Regions from separate parts of the Pseudarthrobacter sp. TRD_SC_9 genome, predicted to be linked through region 2. Evidence: predicted binding sites of a transcription regulator. Region 2 holds the regulator's gene; the other holds the start of a gene.

Region 1 (5,075 bases), 1.3 Mb from region 2:
CTGTAGGAACGCGTCCAGCAGTTCCTCCTCCACCCAGTCGCCTGCGTGGAACACCACATCGGCACTTTCGACGGCGGTCCACACCTGCGGGGGCAACTCCCTGGCGCGCTTGGGCACATGCGTGTCGGCAACCAGCACAAGGTTCAGCGGCATACGCACATCCTGCCACGCAGGCATCCGGAAGGCGGAGGTTCACCTGCTTAGGCCAGGTCGGAGATTGATTCCAGAAGCCAATGCTCAGACTGGGGATCGTGGCGCAGTTCGAAGGTCCTCAACGGTGAAGACGTGGACCCGGCGTGAACCTGCACCCGCCAGTACTCCATGCTGACCAGGTCACCGGAACCGACGGGTGTGCGGCGGCACTCCGACGACCAGGCGCGCCGGCCGAACCAGTGCACAGGTTCAGCGGCGACGGGCCATACCCGGCCGTCGTAACGGACGGCGAGGGGAGTTCCGTTATCGGTGAACCGGACGTCCACCGGGACATCCGGGTTTGTTGTTTCCGGTGGCGCTGCGCAGGGGTGATCGGCATGGCGCCGCACCGGGTTTGGGCGCTGTGTGGGGGCTTCGTGTGCGAGGGTCATGTCCAGGGTTCTTTCGTTGGTGCTGCAGTATTTGTCAGGCGGCTTTGACGAGGGGGAGTTCGTCCCAGTGGGTGGTGTACCTGGGGGAGAGCATGTCCCGTTTCATGGTCCAGTCCGGGCCACCCCGGATCCCGCCGTGACCGAGGCCGATGGATCCGCGGCCGTAGCGTTTGGTGACGTCTTCCAGGAGGGCCCCGACGCGGCGTTCCTCGTGCGGGTTCTCGAACAGAGATAGCGGGGATTGGTTCCCGGAAGGGCGCAGATCCGTGACGATGATCCCGGCCCGGGCGTACCGGACGCCGTCGTTGATGAGCGGCAGCAGCGCGTGGGCTGCCTTGGTCAGGATGACAGGATCAGCGGTAGGCATCGGCAGCGGGACGCACACGGACGGAAATGAGGTGTCCCGGGGGTTGAAGTGTGAGGTGCCGGCGAACGCGGTGAGGACTTTGGCTTGTTGTCCGTGCTTGCCGAGCCTCGCTGAGGCTTGTTGGCCGTAGATGCTTAGTACTTGCCGTATATCCGCTGCCAAGGTGATGGGTTTGGCGAAGGAGCGGGAGAAAATCAGTTGTTCCCGACCCACGCGTTCTTCCTCCATCGCAATACAGGGCGTACCTTGCAGCTCGAGTACGGTACGCATCATGACGATGGAGAAACGGTCCCGGATCATCACAGGATCCGCCCGGGACAGGTCCAGGATCGAGTGGATGCCCAGGGCGTTGAGCCGTTTTGTCAGCCTGGCGGCCACGCCCCAAATTTCGATGACGGACAGGTACCCCAACAGCTTCTCCCGCTGCCCGGCCGGCACCGAATCCCAGTGGCACACTCCATTGAAGACGGGGTTGTTCTTCGCCCACTTGTTGGAGAGCTTCGCCAGGGTTTTCGTTGGGGCGATTCCGACGCAAACCGGAACACCAACGTTCCGCCGTACTGTCGTTTTCATGGTCCGGCCCAGTGCCAATAGTTCATTCGGGCTTCCTTTGACGCCGAGGAAGGCCTCATCGATGCTGTAGACCTCCAGCCAGGCCGAGTACCGGCCCAGCAGCTCCATGACCCGGGCGCTGATGTCTCCGTAAAGTTCGTAGTTGCTCGATTTCGCGATCAGGCCCCATTCCTTTGCCCTGGGAGCGAGCTTGAACCAGGGCTCACCCAATGGGATGCCCAGGGCTTTCGCTTCCGGGGAGCGGGTGACCGCGCACCCATCATTGTTGGAAAGCACAATGACCGGCCTGCCCTCCAACGAAGGGTCGAAGGCCCGTTCAGCCGAGGCGTAGAAACAATTCACATCCACGTGCGCGATCTGCGGCATGTGCCGCATCAGCGCCGGCTTAGACATGGTGAAGGCACCTGGTGGCCACGCCCCAGATGACCAGGTCAGACAGGGCCGGGACCCGGATATCCGGGTACGCCGGATTTTCGGCCTGCAGGACAACGCCGGCAGCTGTCATCCGAAGCCGCTTGACCGTCAGCTCACCGTCCAGGACGGCGATGACCACGCAGCCGTCCTTGGGTTCAAGTGCACGGTTCACGATCAGCTCGTCACCGTCACTGATGCCGGCGCCCTCCATCGAATCCCCGGACACCCTCACCACATAGGTGCTGGTGATGTCCTGAATGAGGTGCTGGTTCAGGTCGATCCGGCCGTCAAAGTAGTCCTGGGCCGGCGAGGGGTAGCCCGCGGCGACCAGCACCGGTGAGATCAACACCGACAGCAAAGAAGTACCCGCATCTATCACACGGGGACCGACAACAACGCCCACAACACACCCTCATTCGAATATATGTTCGATTAGATCAGTGTACGCGCTGCCCCCGACAGTAGTCATTCTGCTGGATGGCACGTCCAGAGAACGGTGCCGCGGGTTGTACCCAGTAGGGGACCGCTTTGAGCTGTGCGGAGGGCTCCACCTGCCCGGCAGTGAGCACGCTGGCGGGATTGGTCCGCAGCCCAGTTGCCCTAAGGAGCTTTTTCCATGCCGGGTATGGTTCGCCGAGCACTGCCGGCGCCGGCACCGTCCCCTGGAGAACCACCAGCTTCCACTCCTTGATGAGGATGAGGCCATTTACTCTGTGTGTTGGGAAAGGCGGAGTGCGCCGTGGGGACTGGCTTCCGGGCGCGTATCTGAAGTGTGCCTGGACTCGACCGTGTGATCAGGAACGGTAGGCAGGATCCTTTACTCCCTCATTCACCATGAGCCCGGCGCGATCAGGCTTCCTCTGTTGGGGTTCAGTCGCGTACTAAGACCCGCGGTGCGCTGCTTCATCGGGTTCTTCGAGGGCCCCGTGGTCGAAAGGTTTGCTCATGCGGTGGCCCCGGCATACCGGTGGCCCGTGAGTGACCTCAGTGACGAGCTAATCTCGGCCGGCTTTGACGTGGTCGAGACCCACCTCAGAAAGACCACAGGCCAACGGCCCCAGGTGGCAATCATCGCTCAACGTTCCTAACTGACAGTCACGGGATCCTCGGAGGCCTATCCCAACACCAGCGGCGTCCCGATTCTAAGGAACTGGGACAGTAGTTTCCTCGTCGCTTCTGTACGCCTCCGCGGGCGTCAGCGTTTTCAGCCGATAGGCGGCCGTGATGTGAGGAAAGCTCACAACTCCGGTGTCCGGTAACGCTGTTTGCTCACCCAGTCGACGGATTTTTGACAAGACGGAATGGCAGTCAGCCCTCCCCGAAACGAAAGTCCATGAACTTGCAAGTTGTATGAGTTGGTCGACGGTCAGGTCGTAGTTGAAGTGGAACTCCTTGCGTTCAAAGGAGCCTCGTCCGGCAAAGTCTGCAGGGACGCTTTGGGTCTGGTCCGCCGGCATTTCGTCAGGGTAGACGATTGACGCCAGATCCTGGACCCACGAGCTGGTGCGGTCCCATGTATGCCAGGCGAGCCCAATCGTGCCGTTGGGGGTGAGCGCTCGATCACATTCAGATATTGCCTCGGTCGGGTCCATCCAATGCCAGGCTTGGAGACAGGTGATGGCATCGACACTCTGGTCTTTCATAGGGATATTTTCCGCCGAGCCGGTGACCGGGGTAATGCGGGCGGCGATGTCGGGCGGGAGATCGTCGCATACTTTCATGAGGACGGAGAGCCTGTCACTGTCTGTATCGACGGCCGTGACAGCGTGTCCGAGGGCTGCGATGGTCCTGGTTCCAAGTCCGGTTCCGGCGCCGAGATCCAGAACAGATAGCGGGTATCCGCACGCGGATGATCCGAGCAGCCAGGAAATTACGTTCTCAGACCAGGCTGGGCGAACTTCATCATGCAGTGCGGGCCCATCCATTGGAATGGTTATTGCGCGCGGGCACTGCATGCCTGCCAGCCTAACGGGTCTTTCAGGAGCGGACGGGGCTCAGCGGTCCGGTGCCCTCCGGCTCCTGCCGATCAGCGGGACAGTGTGCAGGCTGTTGGGCATATTGATTCGATGGTGCCGGCGGCTTAGCGGTCGCTCCGAGCCGACCGTCGTAGGTTCGCGGTGGAGCGTCCCACCAGGGTTGTCCCACTTCCAAGTACACGGGACGATGGTGGTTTCGGCGCCTTCACGGGGCATATTTCGGGCGGGCCTCACGGGAGTCCGCAAGCGCCAGTCGAGGACGCTCTGGAACGCCCGTGCATGCCGTTGGGTCGGCCAACGGAGGACCGCCTTCCGGGCACGCGTCCCAGTCCTGTACACATGGGAGTATGACACCAGAGGCTCCAGAATCCACCGCTCAGGGCGATTGCCCATTCTGCTGCATTGTTAGTCACGATTCCAGGGATCAGATTTTCTTCTCCAGCGACGATGTTGTGGCCTTTCTCGATATCGATCCGGCTACCCAAGGGCACACCTTGGTAGTGCCACGTATTCACGCGGCCACCGCCTTCGACATGAGCGGAGAGCAATTCTCAGCCGCTATGAGAGGCGCCTGGCACGTTGCCAACCTGCTCAGACGACGGTTAAATCCCGAAGGCCTGACTCTGATACAGAGCAACGGCACCGCAGCGTGGCAGGACGTATTCCACCTTCATGTACACCTTGTCCCTCGTTATCAGGGAGACGACCTAGTACGCCCCTGGGCGAGTGGGGCGGGCACGCTTAAGAAGGTTGGATACGTCGACAATCTGAATGTTCTAACCGCTGATCTGAGAGATGCGAGCGGCTACGACGCGCGATCCGCCCGCTGAAGGATCCCTTGCGGCTGCACCATGCGCCAAATAGGGCTGTGAAACTCCGCCATCAATCCCCAAAAGTTTACGATCGAGATCCGGGGAGGAGTATCTCACCAGGGTTTCCACTTCCAAGGAAGTGAGGCACCCATGGGCCGGCGGGGAGTGTCCCACCAGGGTGTTCCACTTCTATAGGGAGTGGGACAACCGGAGCGGTCGGTACAACGTACCAAACGGGTCGCTGTTGCTAATGGGGTCGTCTACTGCGTAGGCGTAGCGGCTGGCGTTCATAGGGTCGGCTCGTTGGGTGAAGCTCGAATCAGACTGGGGGAGCGTTCAGGACCTGGAT
Region 2 (5,075 bases):
CCAAGGCCGTTGCCTGCGTGATAGCGGACAGGTGGTAGGGCAGCCGCACCAGCCGCAAAGCATCGGTGACCTCCGGAGCGGCCGCCATGTAACCAAGCCGGGCACCGGCCAGGGCAAAGGCCTTGCTCATGGTGCGGGAGACAATCAGCCGTTCCCGTCCCGGGAGCAGTGTCAGGGCGCTCGGCGTTCCGTCGTGGGCGAACTCGTGGTAAGCCTCATCCACGATCACAATTGTCTGACTGTCCTCACCGGCATCGTAGACAGCTTCCACGACGTCCAGCCCCAGCCCCGTGCCGGTTGGATTGTTGGGTGAGCAGAGGAAGACGATGCCGGGCCGCAGCTCGCGGACCTGCCGCGCGGCCGACTCCGCGCTGAGGCCGTAGTCATCAGTACGCTGCCCCCTCAGGTACGCGGTGTCCGTGCCGCTGGCCAGGAGGGGATACATGGAATACGTGGGAGGAAATCCCAGGGCGGACCGGCCCGGCCCACCGAAGGCCTGGAGAATCTGCTGCAGAACCTCATTCGAGCCGTTGGCTGCCCAGATATTGTCTGCAGTAAGACCGTGCCCCAGATACTCGGCCAGCTTGCTCCGGAGCTCGGTGAATTCACGGTCCGGATACCTGTTGAGGCCAGCGGCAGCGGCGGTGACTGCCTCCGCGATAGCGGCCTGCACTTCCAGGGGAACGCCGTGCGTGTTCTCATTCACGTTCAGGAGGATGGGAACATCCAACTGCGGCGCTCCATACGGAGAAAGCCCGCGGAGGTTATTCCGCAAGGGAAGTCGATTTAGGCGCTCAAACTTTTCACTCACCGTACAAGCTTAAGTCTGCCCGGCCTGGGCGCGGAAACTGTGACGGTATGCCAGCTCAAGTTGGCTGCCATGCGTCAGGGACGAGGGGTCAGTCCTTGCCTGTCGGCACAAACAGCTGCTGTCCGGGGACCACGGTTCCACCGGCGAGATTGTTCAGCTGGACGATCTCTGCCACAACGTCCCGCGGGTCCCGGTCCGGAGCTACAGCGGACGCAATCCCCCAAAGGGAAGAACCGGGCTGGACGACGACAGTGACTGTCGGCGTTACCGAAAGGTCCTGGGCTGAATCCGATGCCTTCGCCGGGGAAAGCAGAAATCCGGCCAGACTCAGCAACAATGCGGCCAGGACCAGCAGAGGTACCCCCATCAATACCACCTGGCCGCGCCGGGTAAGGCGCAAGGGTGCGTTCCCCGGGCTTTGCTGGGAACGCATCCTTGACGTCTGGCGCATGAAGTGGCGGCCGGGCGCGGTGGAAATCCGGCTGCGGAAACCTCCGTCGTGAATAACAGTTACAGCTGACATGGACTGAGCCCTCCTGGACCTGCGATGCTGCCCGACATATACCGTCCCTGCTGGGCCGGCCATCTGCGCCCCGACCGCCGTTCGAACAAAGAACCGAACCAGGCGACGCGACTCGAATACATATTCGAAGATTGCTTTGTTCAGTTTTAGCACCTATGAACGAACATTGTCGAGACTCGCTAGAACAAATGTTTGAAAAAACTGTGTGGCTGGCCTACGTTGGGTGAAGAGAAACAACCACCACTGCAGTCCATCAGCGGGGTGTGACATTTTGGCTGGAAAGGCACGGGTACCACATGGCAACACAGGCCACGGGAGGCAAGCCGACGTCCCGGAACGTACCGGCTGCCCGCGCCTCAAAGGGCCTCACGGCCCGACAGAAGAAAATTCTCGAGACGATTCAGCGTTCTGTTAACGACAATGGTTATCCGCCGTCCATGCGCGAAATCGGAGATACCGTGGGGCTGGCCAGCCTGTCCAGCGTCACGCACCAGCTTTCCCAGTTGGAGAAGCTCGGTTACCTCCGGCGGGATCCCAAGCGGCCCCGGGCAATGGAAGTGCTGATGCCGCTGACCCTGGACGGTGGAAACGGAAAGGGAGCAGCAGCCACGCCGGAGCATGGCGCAGCCCCTGCCGCCACTGTCACACAGTTGCCCACGGCCGTCGATACCGCCATGGTTCCGCTGGTGGGCCGTATCGCCGCCGGCGGGCCCATTCTCGCGGACCAGCTGGTGGAAGACGTCATGCCGCTGCCCCGCCAGCTGGTTGGCCAGGGCGAATTGTTTATGCTTCGGGTCGCCGGAGATTCAATGATCGATGCAGCCATCTGTGACGGTGACTGGGTAGTGGTCCGACGGCAAAGTGATGCCAGCAACGGCGATATAGTGGCTGCCCTGCTCGATGACGAAGCCACCGTTAAGACTTTTCGCCAACGCGATGGCCACACATGGCTGCTGCCGCAGAATACACAGTACGAGCCCATTCTGGGCGACCACGCCAGCATCATGGGCAAGGTCGTTTCGGTCCTGCGTTCGCTGTAGTTGCTGCGCTTCCCAAACGCGAGGGGTTCCCCGGCTCAGTCCGGGGAACCCTTACTTTCCCTCAGCCAGCCTCGCCAGCGCCGCATAGGCGATCTTCGCATCACGCGTGGGCCAGAACGGCGGCAGCGCTGATCGCAGGAAGTTTCCGTAGCGTTCGGTAGAAAGCCGCGAGTCCAGAACGGCCACTACTCCCCGGTCCCGTGTGGAGCGGATCAAGCGTCCGGCTCCCTGTGCGAGCCGGACGGCCGCATGCGTGGCGGACACTGCCATGAAGCCGTTGCCGCCTGCCTGGGCAACTGAACGCGACCGTGCAGTCATCAGTGGATCATCGGGACGCGGGAACGGTATGCGGTCAATGACAACGAGCCGGCACGAATCTCCAGGGACATCGACGCCCTGCCACAAGGACATGGTGCCGAACAGGCAGGTATCCCTTTCGTCGCCGAACTGCTTAACCAGGCCAGTCATGGTGGACTCCCCCTGGCAGAGAATTTTCACGCCCAGCCTGCCACGCATGGCCTCGGCGGCCTCTTCCGCTGCCCGTCGCGAGGAGAACAGGCACAGGGCCCCGCCGGCGGACGCCTTGATGAGGGCTTCAAGCTCATCCAGGGCCTCCGGCGAGGTACCCCTGCCCGGTTTGGGCAGGTGGCCTGCAACGTACAGGATCCCCTGCTTGGGGTAATCGAAGGGCGAGCCTACATCAATGCCCGTCCACGCCGGGGCGCCTTCCCCCACCAGCCCAAGGCCGCCGGCAGTAGGTTCGAACGCCGAACCAATCGCAAGGGTGGCTGAAGTGAGCACCACGGTATGGCCGGCAAACAACCCCTCCCGCAACTTGCCTGCCACACTCAGCGGCGCAATGTTGATCAGCGCCGGCGCGGAGTCATCAGGCTGCCCGTAGCCCTGCTGCGGATCGAAGGAACTGGCGCGGGATATCCACACCACTTCGCGGTTCTCACGCGCCAGCAACAGCCGCTCACAAAGCTCCAGGATCACCAACAGCCGCGATCGCGCGAGCTGCCGTCCGCCGTCGGCAGTTGCCGAACTGTCCCCTTTGGAGTCCGAAAGCGCGCCGCGGCAGGCCTCACGCACCTGGTCCACGCAGTCCAACTGCTCCTCGTTGAGCCCATTGGGAAGGAGTCCATTGGCGGCCCCGACGAGGGAGAGTTCGAGGTTGGCCGCCGCGGCGTTGAGGGCGTCGACCGTGATGGCCGTATGTTTCCGGGCACCAGCTGCTGCAGCATGAACCATCGCCACCGAGAGCTGGCCTGAGACGGCGCCGGTCACCCGGTCCTGGAGTTCATGCGCTTCATCCACGACCACAACGTCATACTCCGGCAGCACCGCCAGACCTTCGAAAGCACTGACAGCGAGCATGGCATGGTTGGTCACCACAACGTCGGCGTCCGCGGCATCCTGGCGGGCCAGCTCACTGAAGCATTCCTCGGCAAGCGGGCACTTCTGGGCGCCGAGGCATTCCATTGACGTCACGGAAACCTGCCGCCAGGCACGGTCCGTTACGCCAGGCAGGAGCTCGTCCCGGTCTCCGGTGGCGGTCTTCCCGGCCCATTCGCGGAGCCTGACGACTTCCTTGCCAAGGGCAGAAGAAGGCCCGCCAACCGCCGCGGCGAAGTGCGGAACGCTGGTGTCCTCGCCGAGCGAGAAGAGCTGCCCTTCAGACGGCTCCTCGGAAGGGAACCCGCCTTCGAGCTTATGCCGGCAAACGTAGTTGGCGCGGCCTTTCACGAGCGCCACCTTGACAGGCCGCTCCAGTGCCGGAGTGAGGGTTTTCAGAAGCCTCGGCAGGTCCCTGCCCACGATCTGCGTCTGCAGCGCAAGCGTGGCGGTGGAAACCAGCGTTGGCTTATTACTGACCAGCGAATGCGCAATGAGCGGGATGAGGTAAGCCAGGGACTTACCCGTTCCAGTGCCGGCCTGCACCAGCAGGTGTTCGCCGGTTTCGATGGCGCGGGCTACCTCGCGCGCCATCTGATGCTGGCCGGCGCGGCTCTGGCCGCCCATCCCGTCAACAGCCCTGTCGAGCAGTTCCAGGACGAACTGCTCGACAGCGCTCTTAACGGGACGTTGCGTTTCGCTGGCCGCCACCTCAGTCATTGCTGATGAACGGTTCCAGCTCCGCGGCGAGTCCTTCGCGCACCTTCACGAGGGCACGGGTACCTGTTTCCTCGTGCTCCATGCTGAGGATCTCAACGTCCGAGTCGTGCAACTTGCTGACCAGGTCACCGCGGTCATAGGGGATCAGCAGTTCCAGCTTGACACCGGGCCGAGGAATGGATTCGCTGATGGCGCGCAGCAACTCCGGAACTCCTTCGCCGGTCCGGGCTGATACCACCACGTGCCGCGGCTCGCGCTGCTTGAGCCGCTCCACGACAAAGGGATCGGCGGCGTCGGCCTTGTTGAGGACGATGATCTCGGGCACCTTGCGCGCATCCACCTCGCTGAAGACCTTGCGGACGGCAGCGATCTGGCCTTCCGGATCCGGATGCGAAACGTCAACGACATGCAGGATCAGGTCAGAATCTGCCACCTCCTCCAGCGTCGAACGGAAGGCCTCCACCAGCTGGGTAGGCAGCGACCGGACGAATCCAACGGTGTCTGCCAGCGTGTAGTTCAACCCGTCTGCGGTCTCTGCCTTGCGCACGGTGGGGTCCAGGGTGGCGAAGAGGGCGTTTTCCACCAG

Evidence for each region. Region 2 encodes LexA, which represses DNA repair genes until DNA is damaged. Its sites were predicted from a motif close to TCGAACANNTGTTCGA; they were not measured.
Region 1: ACWA13_RS01145 (LexA family protein) is a predicted target of LexA. The motif match lies at 2,355-2,370, and genes of this name have one in related genera.

Annotation. Positions count from the first base shown of each region.
Region 1 is NZ_CM143956.1:250,164-255,238, forward strand. It holds gene ACWA13_RS01130 (metallophosphoesterase family protein) at 1-153, opposite strand, end outside; gene ACWA13_RS01135 (hypothetical protein) at 201-584, opposite strand; gene ACWA13_RS01140 (Y-family DNA polymerase) at 619-1,917, opposite strand; gene ACWA13_RS01145 (LexA family protein) at 1,910-2,341, opposite strand; gene ACWA13_RS01150 (class I SAM-dependent methyltransferase) at 3,081-3,893, opposite strand; gene ACWA13_RS01155 (HIT family protein) at 4,262-4,744, shown strand; gene ACWA13_RS01160 (MFS transporter) at 5,046-5,075, opposite strand, start outside.
Region 2 is NZ_CM143956.1:1,534,201-1,539,275, reverse strand. It holds gene ACWA13_RS07245 (histidinol-phosphate transaminase) at 1-811, opposite strand, end outside; gene ACWA13_RS07240 (LysM peptidoglycan-binding domain-containing protein) at 900-1,262, opposite strand; gene lexA (transcriptional repressor LexA) at 1,631-2,374, shown strand; gene ACWA13_RS07230 (ATP-dependent DNA helicase) at 2,426-4,489, opposite strand; gene hflX (GTPase HflX) at 4,482-5,075, opposite strand, start outside.